3 regions of the Herbaspirillum sp. DW155 genome follow, and region 3 is predicted to be linked to each of the others. Evidence: predicted binding sites of a transcription regulator. Region 3 holds the regulator's gene; each other region holds the start of a gene.
The links. The regulator LexA, encoded in region 3, represses DNA repair genes until DNA is damaged. The targets are predictions, from matches to a motif close to ACTGTATNNNNATACAGT.
Positions count from the first base shown of each region.

Region 1: a site for LexA is predicted at 2,631-2,648, ahead of AACH55_RS08930 (PA0069 family radical SAM protein). Genes of this name have one in related genera too.
Region 2: a site for LexA is predicted at 2,392-2,409, ahead of imuA (translesion DNA synthesis-associated protein ImuA). Genes of this name have one in related genera too.

Region 1 covers NZ_AP029028.1:1,978,909-1,983,632, reverse strand. Annotated here, with positions in the region: gene AACH55_RS08935 (leucine-rich repeat-containing protein kinase family protein) at 1-1,309, opposite strand, end outside; gene AACH55_RS08930 (PA0069 family radical SAM protein) at 1,367-2,614, opposite strand; gene AACH55_RS08925 (sigma-54-dependent Fis family transcriptional regulator) at 2,804-4,724, shown strand, end outside.
Region 2 covers NZ_AP029028.1:2,414,719-2,419,442, reverse strand. Annotated here, with positions in the region: gene AACH55_RS11120 (hypothetical protein) at 310-558, opposite strand; gene AACH55_RS11115 (YoaK family protein) at 848-1,603, shown strand; gene AACH55_RS11110 (KGG domain-containing protein) at 1,728-2,072, opposite strand; gene imuA (translesion DNA synthesis-associated protein ImuA) at 2,455-3,204, shown strand; gene AACH55_RS11100 (DNA polymerase Y family protein) at 3,131-4,615, shown strand; gene AACH55_RS11095 (error-prone DNA polymerase) at 4,625-4,724, shown strand, end outside.
Region 3 covers NZ_AP029028.1:2,197,082-2,201,805, forward strand. Annotated here, with positions in the region: gene AACH55_RS10150 (tetratricopeptide repeat protein) at 1-1,589, opposite strand, end outside; gene lexA (transcriptional repressor LexA) at 1,777-2,436, opposite strand; gene rpsF (30S ribosomal protein S6) at 2,764-3,129, shown strand; gene priB (primosomal replication protein N) at 3,153-3,452, shown strand; gene rpsR (30S ribosomal protein S18) at 3,507-3,791, shown strand; gene rplI (50S ribosomal protein L9) at 3,818-4,270, shown strand; gene AACH55_RS10180 (replicative DNA helicase) at 4,504-4,724, shown strand, end outside.

The DNA of each region.
Region 1 (4,724 bases), 220 kb from region 3:
TATCAAGCATGGCCACGATGGCCTCGAAATGCGGCCGTGCCGCTGCATCGGCCGACAGGCAGGCCTGGCGCAAAGCCGCCAGGGTAGCGCGCTGCTTCTGTCCCGCTTCATCGACTGGCTGGCCGTGCGCCAGCAATTCTTCCAGCAGACATCCATAAGCCCGCACTTCCATGGCCTGCACGCCCCAGGCATGCGGCGCGCCGGCATCGTAAAACCAGGCCGCGCCAAAATCTCCCAGCAAGGCTTCCCCTTCCCGATGCAGGATGTTGTGGCCGTACAGGTCGCCATGCACGATGCCCTGCGCATGCAGATGTGCCGCCGCCGAGGCGATATCGCGTGCAATGGCCAGCACCTGGGTCCAGGCCAGGGTGAAGTCTTGTGCATAGACGTCGCGCGTGCAGGATTGCAGGCTGGGCGGGCCGGCCAGGGTCTTGAAATCCGGATCGATCAGGGGCATCACCAGGCCTTGCGCGGCCTGCGGATGTCCTTGCAAGCGCCCCAGCACGGGGATCAGACCGCGATGGCTGCCGGCCGTGATGCAGGCGGCCATTTCACGCTCGGGCAGGCCGTCGCTGGTGACGGCGCCCTTGAAGAGCTTGACCGCCACGGGCTGGCTCTTGTCCTCCACTGTCCAGCGCGCCGCGTGGATCACGCCGGAAGCGCCCTCGCCCAGCTTCTCGGCCAGCTGTAGATCGTCCCAGTCTATGCCCGCCACCTGGGCATTGCGATCCGCCGCGTCCTCCACTGCCCGGCACCAGGGATTGCCCGCCATGGCCAGCCAGCTCAGGCGCGGCAGCGTCAGCAGCCAGTGCGGAAACTCTTCCAATGCATTGGCCGACAGGCGCAGCAGCTCCAGATTGCGGCAGGCCGCCAGTTCGGGCGGCAGGGTGCGCAGGCGGTTACCGGCCAGCATCAGCTTCTGCAGGCGCTTGCACTGTCCGATGCTGAACGGCAACTGCGCGATACGGTTGTCGGTCAGCACCAGCCAGCGCAGCGCGGGTGGCAGCGATTCGGCAGGAACGTGTTCGATGCGGTTGGCCTTGAAACCGATCATCTCCAGCGACGGGCAGCGCCCCAGAACGGCGGGTAACTCGGTAAAGGGATTGTCGGAACAGAAGACGATGCGCAGCCGGTGCAGACGCGGCAGGTCATCTGGCAAGGTCGTCAGTTCGTTGCCGCTCAAGTCCAGAATCTCGAGGGTTTCAGCCAGGGTGAAGATTTCTCGCGGGAATTCGCGCAGGCCGCACGAGAGAGACAGGCGGGTAATGCCTTCCAGGGCGCCGCTGCGCAGTTGTTCCAGGGTGTGCATGCAGAGAAGTGAAGAAACAGACGAAAACGCGGAGTTTAGCAGCCACAGCCCTGGCATTCAGAACAAATCGAGCTGCGCATCATTGCCGGTGGCGCGGCCCGGTACCAGCACAGGCCGCCGAAAACGACTGGCATCCAGCGTAGCAAAAGCCCGGTTGCGATGATCGATGCCCAGGCGCCGGCTGGCCTTCTCGAAGCGCTGATGCAGCAGGTCGGCCCAGACACCCGTGCCGCGCATGCGGGTAGCGAAATCGGCGTCGTAATCCTTGCCGCCGCGCATGTCCTGGATGCGGTTCATCACCCGCGCCGCACGGTCGGGGAAATGCGCCTGCAGCCACTGCCGGAACAGCGGGCTGACTTCCCACGGCAGGCGCAGCACGATGTAACCCGCTTGCCGCGCACCGGCTTCGACGGCGGCTTGCATGACGCGCTCCAGGTCCGGCTCGGTCACGAAGGGAATCACCGGGGCGATCGATACGCTTACCGGAATGCCCGCCTCGGCCAAGGTGCGGATCACCCGCAACCGCCGCGCCGGACTGGCCGCACGCGGCTCCAGCGTGCGGGCAATGGCGGGGTCGAGCGTGGTGATGGTGACTGCGACGATGGCCTGCCCTTTGGCAGCCATCGGCGCCAGCAGGTCGATGTCGCGCTCGATCAGGGAGGACTTGGTAATCATCGCCACCGGATTGTCGCAATCATGCAGGATCTGCAGGATGCGCCGGGTCAGCTGGCGTTCGCGCTCGATGGGCTGGTAGGCATCGGTATTGATGCCCACCGTGATGGTGTCGGGCTGGTAGGACGGCCTGGCCAGCTCGCGCAGCAGCACTTCGGGCGCATTGCGCTTGGCCACCAGCCGGCTTTCGAAATCCAGCCCGGGCGAGAGGCCCAGGTAACTATGCGAAGGCCGCGCGAAACAATAGATGCACCCATGCTCACATCCACGATAGGGATTGAGGGAAAGCGAAAACGGCAAGTCCGGCGAACTGTTGCGGCTGATGATGGACCTGGCGTCTTCCTCGGTGACGATGGTCTTCAGGCGCGGGGCTTCGTCTTCCTCTCCAAGCTCCTCCACAAGTTCCCCCGTAGCAGGAAAACCGATGGCCTGCCAGCCATCGTCGAACTCTTCCCGCGCCACCGATTCGTAACGCCCGCGCAGGTTGGTGACGGCACCCCGGCCCTTCCGGGCGACCTGGCTGCGATGGACGAAGCTTTCCGGCGTGAGCGTGGCGTCGTCCTCGCCGGAAGGCGCCGGCTGGTCCGGAAAAGGCCGGGCAATGCCCTGCGGAAATTTGGGGAAGGAGGCCAAAGGCAAGCTCAACGATACTGTATATATAAACAGTATTTTGCCTTCACTTTGAGGCTACTGCAAATGCTGTTTCAATTTGTCCGGCTGCCGCATTAATCGGTTATGCTAGTTCACCCTCAGCTTCCCGACAGCGAAGAAAGCGACCATCAAGGGGGAACAAGGACCGCCAGAGGTCCCAAGGAGACAAGGATGCAATACCAGGCAAACCGGCCCGGTGCCGGCGCATTGCTGGGCGCCTCGCCGCTGGTGCAGGCCAGTGCCGAGGGCATGCCGGATCTGCAGGCCATCGAACGCTCGCACCAGCGCAGTTCGTCCTACGGCATCACGCGCGGCCAGCGGCCCGATCTGGACTCGCTCTCGCGCGCCGACCTGGCGCAGACGCTGGAAGCCAACCAGACCCTCTCCGGCCACGCCCGCCCGGTCATGGAAACCCTCTACGACCAGATCCGCAATACCCACAGCATGGTGATCCTGTCGGACGCCGAAGGCACCATCCTGCACACCCTGGGCGACAGCGATTTCCTCGCCAAGGCCGACCGCGTGGCGCTGGGTGCGGGCAGTCGCTGGTCCGAACAGTTGCGCGGCACCAATGCCATCGGCACCGCCCTGTTCGAACAGAAGCCGACCACCGTGCATGCCCAGCAGCACTATCTGGACGCCAACCGCTTCCTGACCTGTTCGGCCGCTCCCATCTTCGACCATCGCGGCCAGGTGCTGGGGGTGCTGGACGTCTCCGGCGAATGCGGCAGCTTTCACAAGCACACCATGGCGCTGGTGCGCATGTCGGCCCAGATGATCGAAAATCATCTGCTGGCCGGCAGCTTCCCCGATTGCATCACCCTGCACTTCCACAGCCGCGCCGAATTCGTCGGCACGCTGGTCGAAGGCATCGTCAGCTTCACGCCCGGCGGGCGTTTCCTGGCGGCCAACCGCAGTGCCCAGTTCCAGCTCGGGCTGACGCTCTCGGCGCTGCAATCGCATACCTTTGCGTCCCTCTTCGGGGTGCCGCTGTCGCTGCTGTTCGAGCACCACCGCAAGGCTGCCTCGGGCTTGCTGGAGCTGTGCCTGCACAATGGCATCCGCATCCATGGCCGCGCCGAACTGCGGTTGCGCGACCAGCATTTCCAGAATGCGCGCGAAGCTGTCATCGATACGCCGCACGCCATCCCCGCTGCGCGCCCGGCACCGGCCGCGCGCCCGCATCCGGGCCAGACCCGGCCGGGCCTGCAGGCGCTCGATACGGGCGACGCCCGCATGAGCGCCCTCATCGCCAAGTTGCGCAAGGTGATCGACCGCGACATCCCTGTCCTCATCACCGGCGAAACCGGCACCGGCAAGGAATGGCTGGCCCAGGCCATCCATCGCGAGAGCGCGCGCTTCCGGGCCGCGCAGACCCGTGGTGGCGCAGCGCCCTTCGTGGCGGTCAATTGTTCGGCCATTCCCGAGAACCTGATCGAGGCCGAACTGTTCGGCTATGAAGACGGCGCCTTCACCGGCGCACGCCGCAAGGGCGCGTTGGGCAAGATCGCACAGGCCCAGGGCGGCACCCTCTTCCTCGATGAGATCGGCGACATGCCGCTGGCCCTGCAAGGCCGTCTGCTGCGGGTCTTGCAGGAACGCGCCGTAACGCCGCTGGGCAGCCAGCGCGTCATCCCGGTGGACTTTGCGCTGGTCTGCGCGACCAACCAGCCACTGCGCGACATGGCCGCGCGCCATACCTTCCGCGAAGACCTGTACTACCGCATCAACGGCTTGCAGGTAAAGCTGCCCGCCTTGCGCGAGCGCAGCGACCTGAGTGCATTGATCGACCGCATCCTGGAACAGGAAGGCGGCCCCGATGCGCCGCGTTTTGATGCCCAGGCCCTGGCATTGCTGCAATCCAGCCGCTGGCCGGGCAATCTGCGGCAACTGTCCAACCTGATCCGCACGGCGCTGGCCATGGCCGAGGGTGAGGCCTGGATTGGGGTGGAACACCTGCCAGATGACTTTCTGGAAGAGGCAGCGCCGGTGCAGGCGGCTTGCGCGCTGCCTGCCCAAACGGCATATGAAGAAAAACGCGAAAAATCGCTGACCATGCACGACAGCGAATGGGCCGCCATCGAGCGCGCCC
Region 2 (4,724 bases), 220 kb from region 3:
GTAGCTTGTAGGCGTTTTCCTACGAGTTAATCGGGCAATGTCCGATTTTTCTTTTTGCAGCGCATCGCTACTATGCATCTCAACGAACTCGAAACCGAGGACTCCACATTCCGACACGAACGTCCCCCTCCGTCGCGTCATGAATACAGTCCATCCCCCATCGGTTTATCCCCACGAGTCGTTTTCATAAGCAGAAATTCTCCGAAGATTCCCCCGATCCTCGGCGTCTTATATATCCCTCCCCCTCAGGCCGCCTCCCCCAGGCGGCCATTTTTTTATCCTTGTTGGTCGATCTGTATGAACAATGGTTCAGTTGCGCCGTCCGGCAATATAGGCCAGGGCATCGGCGTAGGCCAGTTCGCTGGTCGGACGCAGCAATGCGCAGACGTGCGTGGAGACCGGCTCGTGCGGCGCCTGCGGGGAGGCGCCGATGAGTACGATCCCGCGAAAACCGCCTTCTTCGGATTGCTGCACGCCGGGCTGCATGACCGGCCCGCCCCCAGGACCGCTCAGTTCGCCCAGTTTCTCGCCGCCGGGAATGTCGATGGGAATGCTCATGGTGTGCTCCTGTAGTGTGCTCCTGTATCAAGATCGGGGGCCACGCCGGGGAATGCCGCCAACACCTGCGCCACTGACGCACGTCAGGCATTGCTGCATCCTTCCCCGCGCCGGGCCAGGAAGAAGTATTCTTGTCAGCATAAGAAACACTGAAGGTAAAGGCAGCAAGAAGCCACCGCCGATCTGCGTAGGAAGCAAGGAAGATGAGTCTGTCCGACGTAGCAGGCGAAGCAATGGCGACGCGGGGATGCTGCCGCCTGGTGTCGTTGCTACTTCGTCTGGACCCGTCATGCCCATCAATTACCTGCGCCGCCTCACCAGTCCGGCGCGCACCGATCTTTCCAACCGCCACCTGGGGCGCTCGCTGGCCTTCATCGCCGGCGCCGTCAATGCCGGCGGTTTCCTGGCCGTGGGCCAGTACACCTCGCACATGTCGGGCATCGTCTCTTCGCTGGCCGACAACCTGGTCCTGGGGGAAACCCTGCTGCTGGTGGCCGGGGCCAGTGCCTTGCTGTCTTTCCTGCTGGGGGCGGCGTGTTCGGCGGTGATGATCAACTGGGCCCGGCGGCGCGGCTTGCAGAGCGAATACGCCATGCCGCTGATGCTGGAGGCGATGCTGTTGCTGTGTTTTGGCATCCTCGGCAGCAATCTGGAGAATCACCGCCTGCTGTTCGTCCCGGTCACGGTGGCCTTGCTGTGCTTCGTGATGGGCTTGCAGAATGCCATGATCAGCAAGATTTCGCGCTCGGAGATCCGTACCACCCACGTCACCGGCCTGGTGACCGACATCGGCATCGAAATCGGCAAGATGTGCTACTGGACCCTGGCGCCGCACCAGCCCGGCGAGGCCGTGGCCGACGATCCGGTACCGGGGGCGCGACGCAAGTTCATTCTGCTGACTTCGTTGCTGCTGATGTTCTTCCTGGGTGGGGTGAGCGGCGCTCTCGGTTTCAAGCTGGTGGGCTTCCTGGCCACCATGCCGCTGGCGGCGGCACTGTTCCTGCTGGCGCTGGTGCCGATGATGGATGATCTGGCGCGGCCATGAAAAGGCGCTCAACGCGCCTTTCGTTTTCTTGTTATCGATCTTGCACCGCCCGGTTCCTGATGCGATCAGCCACCATCCTGGGGGGCGCCTGCCATGCCTGAGGTGGCCCCGCCGCCGTGCTCGCTCAGCCTTGCTGCTGCGGCGTGCTGTCGTCCGACTGCTGCGGTTGCTGCGGGGCGTCGTTGCCCTCCTGCGGGGTGCTCTGGGTCATCTGCGGCTGGGCACTGGTGGCGGCGCCGTTGCCGCCATTGCCATTCTGCGCTGCGGCCGCCGCAGCGGCATTCTTGCGGCCGTGGCTGTTCAGGCCGCCCTTGCGTCCGGCTTCCCGGGCTTCGGCAGAGGTGAACTCATGGGCCGCGCCCTTGGCGTGGGCTGCCTTGCCGCCCATACTGGCGATCTGACGCTGTTTCTCCCTGTCCATAGCGGCAAAGCCGCGATTGCTGTTCCCCGGATTTTGTGAATTTGCCATGTGTGACTCCTTGTCTTGGATTCGGATGATCGAATGGAGCAGACATTTGCCACCCGGCAAGCCCTACTGCTCTGCGCGAGCACGCGGCTGGCAACCAACTTGTCCACGTCTGCAGTGTAGAAAGCCTCACCGAACCTCACTATCGGAAGAGCTCCCCAGCCCATGTCAGCAATGGCTGTAGGACATGTAGGAAAGCATGAAGATGAGCTTTCTTTTTTGGTATCGATATTCCCCAGCAACACACATTTCGATATTGCAAGAAGGAAATTTCACTCTCCTGAAGGGATAAAGGCAGTTTTTGTCACACACCAAAACAATTACTGTATATTTATACAGCATCTAATTTTCTGCTGTTCACCGCCCTTCCTGCCGTTTGATTGACATGTTGACACCCGCCTCCCCGGTCCGCAGTCCGGAAATCATCCACCCTTCGCTCTGGCTGGCTTCCCAGCTGGCGCGGGGTGGTGCGCGCGGGGTCGCCAGCGGTTTCGAGGCGCTCGATGCCGAACTGCCCGAACGCGGCTGGCCGCCCGGGGTGCTGATCGAACTGCTGCTGCCGCAGCAAGGCATCGGCGAGCTGCGCCTGTTGCGCCCGGTGCTGGCGCGTCCACCGGCAAGCGCCCAGCGCATGGCGCGCGCTAACCGGATTGCGCTGCTGCAGGCACCGCACCAGATCAATGCCCCCGGCTGGGCCTACATGGGCGTGGATGCGGCGCGGCTGCTGCAGTTGCAGGCCGACCATGCCGCTGATGCCTGCTGGGCCGCCGAGCAGGTCTTGCGGGCCGATAGCTGCCAGGCCCTGCTGATGTGGCAGGCGCGCCTGCGCAAGGGCGATCACGACCTGCTGCGGCGCCTGCATGTGGCGGCCCAGGCCGGGCAGACGCTGTTCTTCATGCTGCGGCCGCTCTCTTGCGCCCGCGAGCCCTCGCCCGCGCCCCTGCGGCTGACGCTCAAGTCGGCGCGGGACGGGCTGGAGATCGGTTTTCTCAAGCGCCGCGGCCCGCTGCGCGAACAAAGCCTGTTTCTCCCTTTGCTGCCTTCACCGAATTTGCAACGCCATGTCCCCCCTGTGGATCGCCGTACACCTGCCACTGCTGCCGCTGGAAGTCTTTCGTCCGAACTGGCTGGATGAGGCCCCGGCGGTGGTCTTCGAGCGCGAGCGCGTAGCCGCCCTGACGGCGCCTGCGCGCGCGCTGGGCGTGCACGAAGGAATGCGGCGCGGCGGCGTGCAATTGCTGGCGCCGCAAGCCCATCTGCACGAGCGCGATGCGGCCCGCGAACAGGCCACCTTGCAGCAGGCCGCCCTGGCCCTGCTGCAATACACCCCCCAGGTGAGGCTGGCCGAAGAGGCCTGCGTTCTGCTGGAAGTCGGCGCCAGCCTGCGCCTGTTCGGTGGCGTGCGGGCCTTGTGCCGCAAGATCCGGGTGACTATCGCCCGGCTGGGCCTGTCAGCCACACTGTCCTGCGCCGTCACGGCCACCGGGGCCTGGATGCTGGCACGCTACGGCTACGTGCGCACCTTGCGCCCAGCCTCCCTGCAGCGCCATCTGGATCGCCTGCCGGTGGCCCTGCTCACTGCCGCGCGCCCCCACCTGGAATGGCTGCACGGACTGGGCTGCCGCCAGCTGGGCCAGGTGCGGCGTCTGCCCCGGGCCGGATTGCAGCGCCGTTGCGGCCAGGCGTTGCTGGCCATGCTGGATCGCGCCTATGGCGATGCTCCCGAGGTGCATGACTGGATCGTGGCGCCGCCCACCTTCCAGGCCAGGGTGGAGTTACCGGACCGCATCGACCATACCGACATCCTGGCCGCCTATGCCCAGGGTTTGCTGGCCCAGTTGGCCGGCTGGCTGGCCGCGCGCCAGCTGGCCATCAAGAGGCTGCACCTGTGGCTGGAACATGAACGCGGACGCCAGGCGGTACCGCCCACCGAATTGCAGGTGGCGCTGTCGGTACCGGCCTGGCAGGAAGACCACCTGCACACCCTGGTCAAGGAAAAACTGGCCCGTTCCGCACTGCCCGCCCCGGCCATCGCCCTGGGCCTGGCCGCCGACGAGCTGGAAAGCCAGCAGGCGGCCAGCGACATGCTCTTCCCCGATCCCGGTGGCAGTGCCGAGGACCATCAGCGCCTGCTGGAGCTGCTGGTGGCGCGGCTGGGCGCGGACAAGGTGCAACAGGCCGCCCCGCGCGCCGATCACCGCCCCGAGATCGCCAACCGCTGGTGCAGCGTGATGCAGTCCGCCGCCAGCCTGCCGGCCCCCTTGAGCAGCGATCCGGCACGGCTGCCGCCACGCCCGCTGTGGCTGCTGCAGGAGCCCCTGCCACTGCGGGTGCAGCAGCACAAGCCCTTCTATCGGAGTGCGCTGGAATTCACCTCACCGCCCGAGCGCATCGAAGCCGGCTGGTGGGAGGGCCGGCCCCTGACGCGCGACTACTTCACGGCGCGCGATGCCAGCCACGTCTATTACTGGATCTTCCGCCAGTGGCGCGGCGGCGAGGGGTCCGATGAAGAACCGCAGTGGTTCCTGCACGGCTTGTTCGGCTAGGAGCAACGCATGCCAACCTCTCTGCCCGACTATGCCGAACTGTATTGCCGCACCAACTTCAGCTTCCTGCAAGGCGCTTCGCATGCGCAGGAACTGGTGGAGCGCGCCA
Region 3 (4,724 bases):
AAGGTGTCCAGCGGGATGGAGCGGTGGCGGTCATTACCGTGCTCGGGATTGCCGCCCCAGATGATGCCCACCCGCAAGTTGCGTTCGGATCTGGACAAGGCATTGATTTTTTCACGCCAAGTGGCCGCCAGGATGGCATCGGCCGCCAGATAGCCTTCGGGGTAGCGTGGAATATCGTCCACCGTATGCGTGCGCATGGCGTACGGCAGGCTCATGAGCACGTAAGCGCAGTCGCAGGGTGGCAGGGGGTCGCTTTCCCGCACCAGCGTGACTTGCGGTGTGAAGGATTGGAACAGGCGGTACAAAGGATTCTTCACATGCACCGCCACGCGCGCGCCTTGGTCCACCACCAGGCGCACGTAGCGCAGGAACTGGATGCTGTCGCCGAAGCCTTGTTCATGCATCAGCAGGATGGACTTGCCTGCCAGTGACGACTTGCCATCCCATTTGGGGATGAGTTCGAACAACTTGTGGATCAGGCGGTAGACGTGCGCGCGCTCCTTGGTCACCAGGCGGCTCTCATGGCATTCCCAGCCTTCCTCGAATTGTCCCTTGAGCAACAGTGTAAGCGCCAGGTTGTGCTTGGCGGTCGGATAATTGGGGCGTATTGCCAGGGCCTTGCGGAAGTTCTTGATGGCTTCTTCGTCGTCGCCGTGGTCGTGCAGGATGGCCCCGATGTTGTTGTAGGTCAGTGCGTGCTTCGGGTCCAGTGTCAGCGCCTGGTTGAACATGCGCATGGCATCGTCGAAGCGGTCGCCGGTGCTGAAATAGCTGGAACCCAGCTTCACATAGCCGTTCGGGTCTTTGGGGGCGATCTCGATGACGCGCAGCAGGTGCTCGTGGGCTTCCTCGATGCGGTTCAATTTCAGATAGGTGTCGGCGATCTTGTTGTGCGCATAGGTATCCTGCGGATCAAGCAGGATGGCGGTTTTATGGGACTCCACCGCTTCCTTGTACATTTCCATGGCGTGCAGCGCCTCGCCCAGGGCGGTATGCGAGGGGGCGAAATTGATCTGCAATTCCAGTGACTTGAGGATGGTGGCGACCGCCTCGTTGAGGCGGTTCGCCTCGATCAGCGCGCGTCCCAGGTGGGAGAGCGGGCCGGGCGCATTCGGTTCGCGCTTGACGGCATCCTCGAAATAGGCCACCGAGGCTTCCGGATCGGCTTTTTCGTGCAAGGCGTTGGCCAGGCCGATGCGCGCTGCCCGATTCTCCTTGTCGATCGAGATGGCGCGCTCATAGAGGGCGATCGCTTCATCTATCCGGTCCTGGTTCAGGATCGTGCCGGCCAGGTTGCTCAGGTATTCGGCATTGTCGGGGTCGGCGTCGACGGCTTTGCGCAGATAGATTTCCGCTTCGGCGAACTGACCCTCCTGCATGGCCACCAGCCCGCGCGCGTGGTTGGCAAAGACCAGCTTGGGTGCCCGCGCCAGCACGGCCATGCAGAGGTTCTTGGCTTCTTCGGTCTTGCGGCTGTCCAGCAGATCGAGGGATTTGCGGACATCCAGCAGATCCTGCAGGTTGGACTTGGCGGCGGCCGGGGCCGGAATGTGTTTGCCGTGCTTGTTGCTGCTCTTGCGCGTCGACATCGAAAGGGGTCCTCTTGGTTGGGCGCATCGGTGGCGCCGGGCATAGCTATCCAGCAAGGATGATATGCGCAACACGTCACCTGCGAAGAGGTGAATAGAAAGCAAAAAACCTCCGTTTTAGGCGGAGGTTCATGTGCAAAAGGCAGCCTGACGCAGCTGGTGCGGAGGGTGGACCCCAGACCGGGGCTCAGTTCCAGCTGCGTAACAATCCGACTGCCAGTCCCTCCAGGGCGAACTGGTCTTCTTCCGGCTTGACGATGATGGGGTCGAATTCCGGGTTTTCGGGGAAGAGGGTGATGACGCTGCCAGTCTTCTGGTAGCGCTTGACTGTGACCTCATCGGCCAGGCGCGCCACCACGATCTGGCCATTGCGCGCCTGGTCGGCGCGGCGCACCGCCAGCAGGTCGCCATCCAGGATGCCGGCGTCGCGCATGGACATGCCGCGCACCTTGAGCAGGTAGTCGGGCTTGGCCGGGAACATGGCCGGGTCGACCTGATAGGTCTTCTCCACGTGTTCCTGGGCCAGGATGGGCGAACCGGCGGCCACCCGGCCGATCAGCGGCAGGCTCAGCTGCATCAGGGCGGGATGCGGCAGGGCCATCTGCCGTGCCGAATTGATGCTCGCCCCGGCACCGGACTCGCGCAGGCGGATGCCGCGCGAGGTGCCTGGGGAAATTTCGATGGCGCCCTTGCGTGCCAGCGCCTGCAGATGCTCTTCGGCGGCGTTGGCGGAGCGAAAGCCCAGTTCGGCCGCGATTTCTGCGCGCGTGGGAGGGAAGCCGGTGTTCTCGATGGCGTTCTTGATCAGGTTCAGGATCTGTTCCTGGCGCGCGGTCAGTTTGAGCATGGGGTTGGCCTTTCTCGCAGGGAAGGCTGTCTGGATGAACAGTCTGTATTTTTATACAGGTGCATTCCTTGTGTCAACGGCAACATGCATATTCCGGCATGTAAAAGGCAAGCTTTCTTCTTTATATATATGAAGAGACAGATGAAGTTCCTGCCGGTTTGCCGGCAATTTGCCGCGCATGAGCGACCTGCTGTGGTCTTTGAGCCGCGCCGGGGCTCGCCGTGATTGCTGTCAAGCCTGAAACCTAGTATGATCTTGGGTTTTCCTCTTCCCACACCCGTCTTGACGCCGGGGTGGGCGTCTTCAATAAGTCCATAAGGAGTCTACATGCGTCATTATGAAATCGTATTTATCGTCCACCCGGACCAAAGCGAGCAAGTGCCGGCGATGATCGAGCGTTACAAGGGCATCGTCACCACCCGCGGCGGCAAGGTCCACCGTGTCGAAGATTGGGGCCGTCGCCAACTGGCTTACCAGATCCAGAAGCTGGCCAAGGCTCACTACGTCTGCCTGAACATCGAAGTCGACAGCGAAACGCTGGCTGAAATCGAAACCGGCTTCAAGTTCAACGACGCCGTCCTGCGCCACCTGACCGTCAAGATGAAGAAGGCCGAAACCGGTCCTTCCCCCATCCTGAAGGCAGTGCAGAAGGAAGACGCGGCCAAGAGCCGTACCGAAGCGCCGGCAGCCTGAGCGCTGCGGCACCATAGCGGAGAGTGAACCAGCTTCAAGTCATCGCCAGCCTGGCAGAACGTGACGTTTTACGTTACACGCCGGCCGGTATCCCGATTGTCACTGCCAGGTTGCAGCATCAGTCGGAGCAGATGGAAGCTGGCATGCAGCGCCAGGTCGAATTCGAGATCGCGGCGCTGGCAGCAGGGGAAATCTCCGGTGCCCTCAACAGGGCGGCACTGGGTGAAGTCTTCCGGTTCACCGGCTTTTTGGCCCGCAGGAATCGCAACAGCAAGAGCGTCGTGTTTCATATCGTTGATTTTGGCCCGGTCGCGCCGGATTGAAGGCGCAAGGTAGCCAAACAGACCTTACCCAATTTTTAGATACAGGAGCCAACCATGGCATTCGGTAAAAAGTTCGATAAAAGCAAGCTGAAAAACAAGCGTCAACAGCAAAACCCGCTGTTCAAGCGCAAGAAATTCTGCCGTTTCACCGCCGCTGGCGTTGAACAGGTCGATTACAAGGACGTGGACACCCTGAAGGACTTCGTCCAGGAAAACGGCAAGATCATGCCGGCACGCCTGACCGGTACCAAGGCCCACTACCAGCGTCAAGTTGACACCGCCATCAAGCGCGCGCGTTACCTGGCCCTGCTGCCGTACACCGATCTGCACAACGCGTAATCAGCGTCGAGAAATAGGAGAAAAACATGCAAGTCATTCTGTTGGAAAAAATCGTGAATCTCGGCGGTCTGGGTGATGTCGTGCGCGTCAAGGACGGTTTCGCACGCAACTTCCTGATCCCGCAACGCAAGGCCCGCCGTGCTACCGATGCAGCCATCGCTGAATTCGAAGCCAAGCGCGCCGAGTTGGAAAAGGCCGCTGCCGAGAAGCTGGCTGCTGCACAAGCCCAAGGCGAAAAGCTGGCTGGCACCACCGTGGAAGTGTCGCAGAAGGCCGGCGTTGACGGCCGTCTGTTCGGTTCCGTCACCAACTTCGACATCGCTGAAGCCCTGGGCAAGAAGGGCTTCGCCGTGGAAAAGGCGCAAGTGCGTCTGCCCAACGGCCCGCTGAAGATCGTTGGCGAACACCCGGTGTCGGTGGCTCTGCACACCGACGTGGTGGTCGACGTCACCATCGCAGTCAAGGGCGAGCAAGCGTAATACACCTGTTTGCTGCAATTCGTTTTGCAATAGAAAAGCCGGGTTCGCCTGGCTTTTTTATTGCCTGTTGCTTATTTTTTGTTTCTTCGTTTTCTGGTTTTTAGCTTCGCTTCTCACCAGACGAGGTGAAGAAAAATACTTGGCCTGTCGCATCTGTTCGGCTCTGCAGGGCGGTTGTGCAAAAACGTCCAGGCGGCCCAACGGCTTTACATCAGCAGGTTATAATGCGCGCCATGAAAGAATCGTCACGCGGCAATCCAGAATTTTTCCGCGGCCAGAAAGAGTCTTCCGATCCGCAGATCGATGCGCTCCGCGTGCCGCCCCACTCCATCGAGGCCGAGCAATCGGTGCTGGGTGGTCTGCTGCTGGATAACGCGGCCTGGGACCGTATCGCCGATTTCGTCAGTGCCGACGACTTCTACCGCTACGACCACCGCATCATCTTCGAGCACAT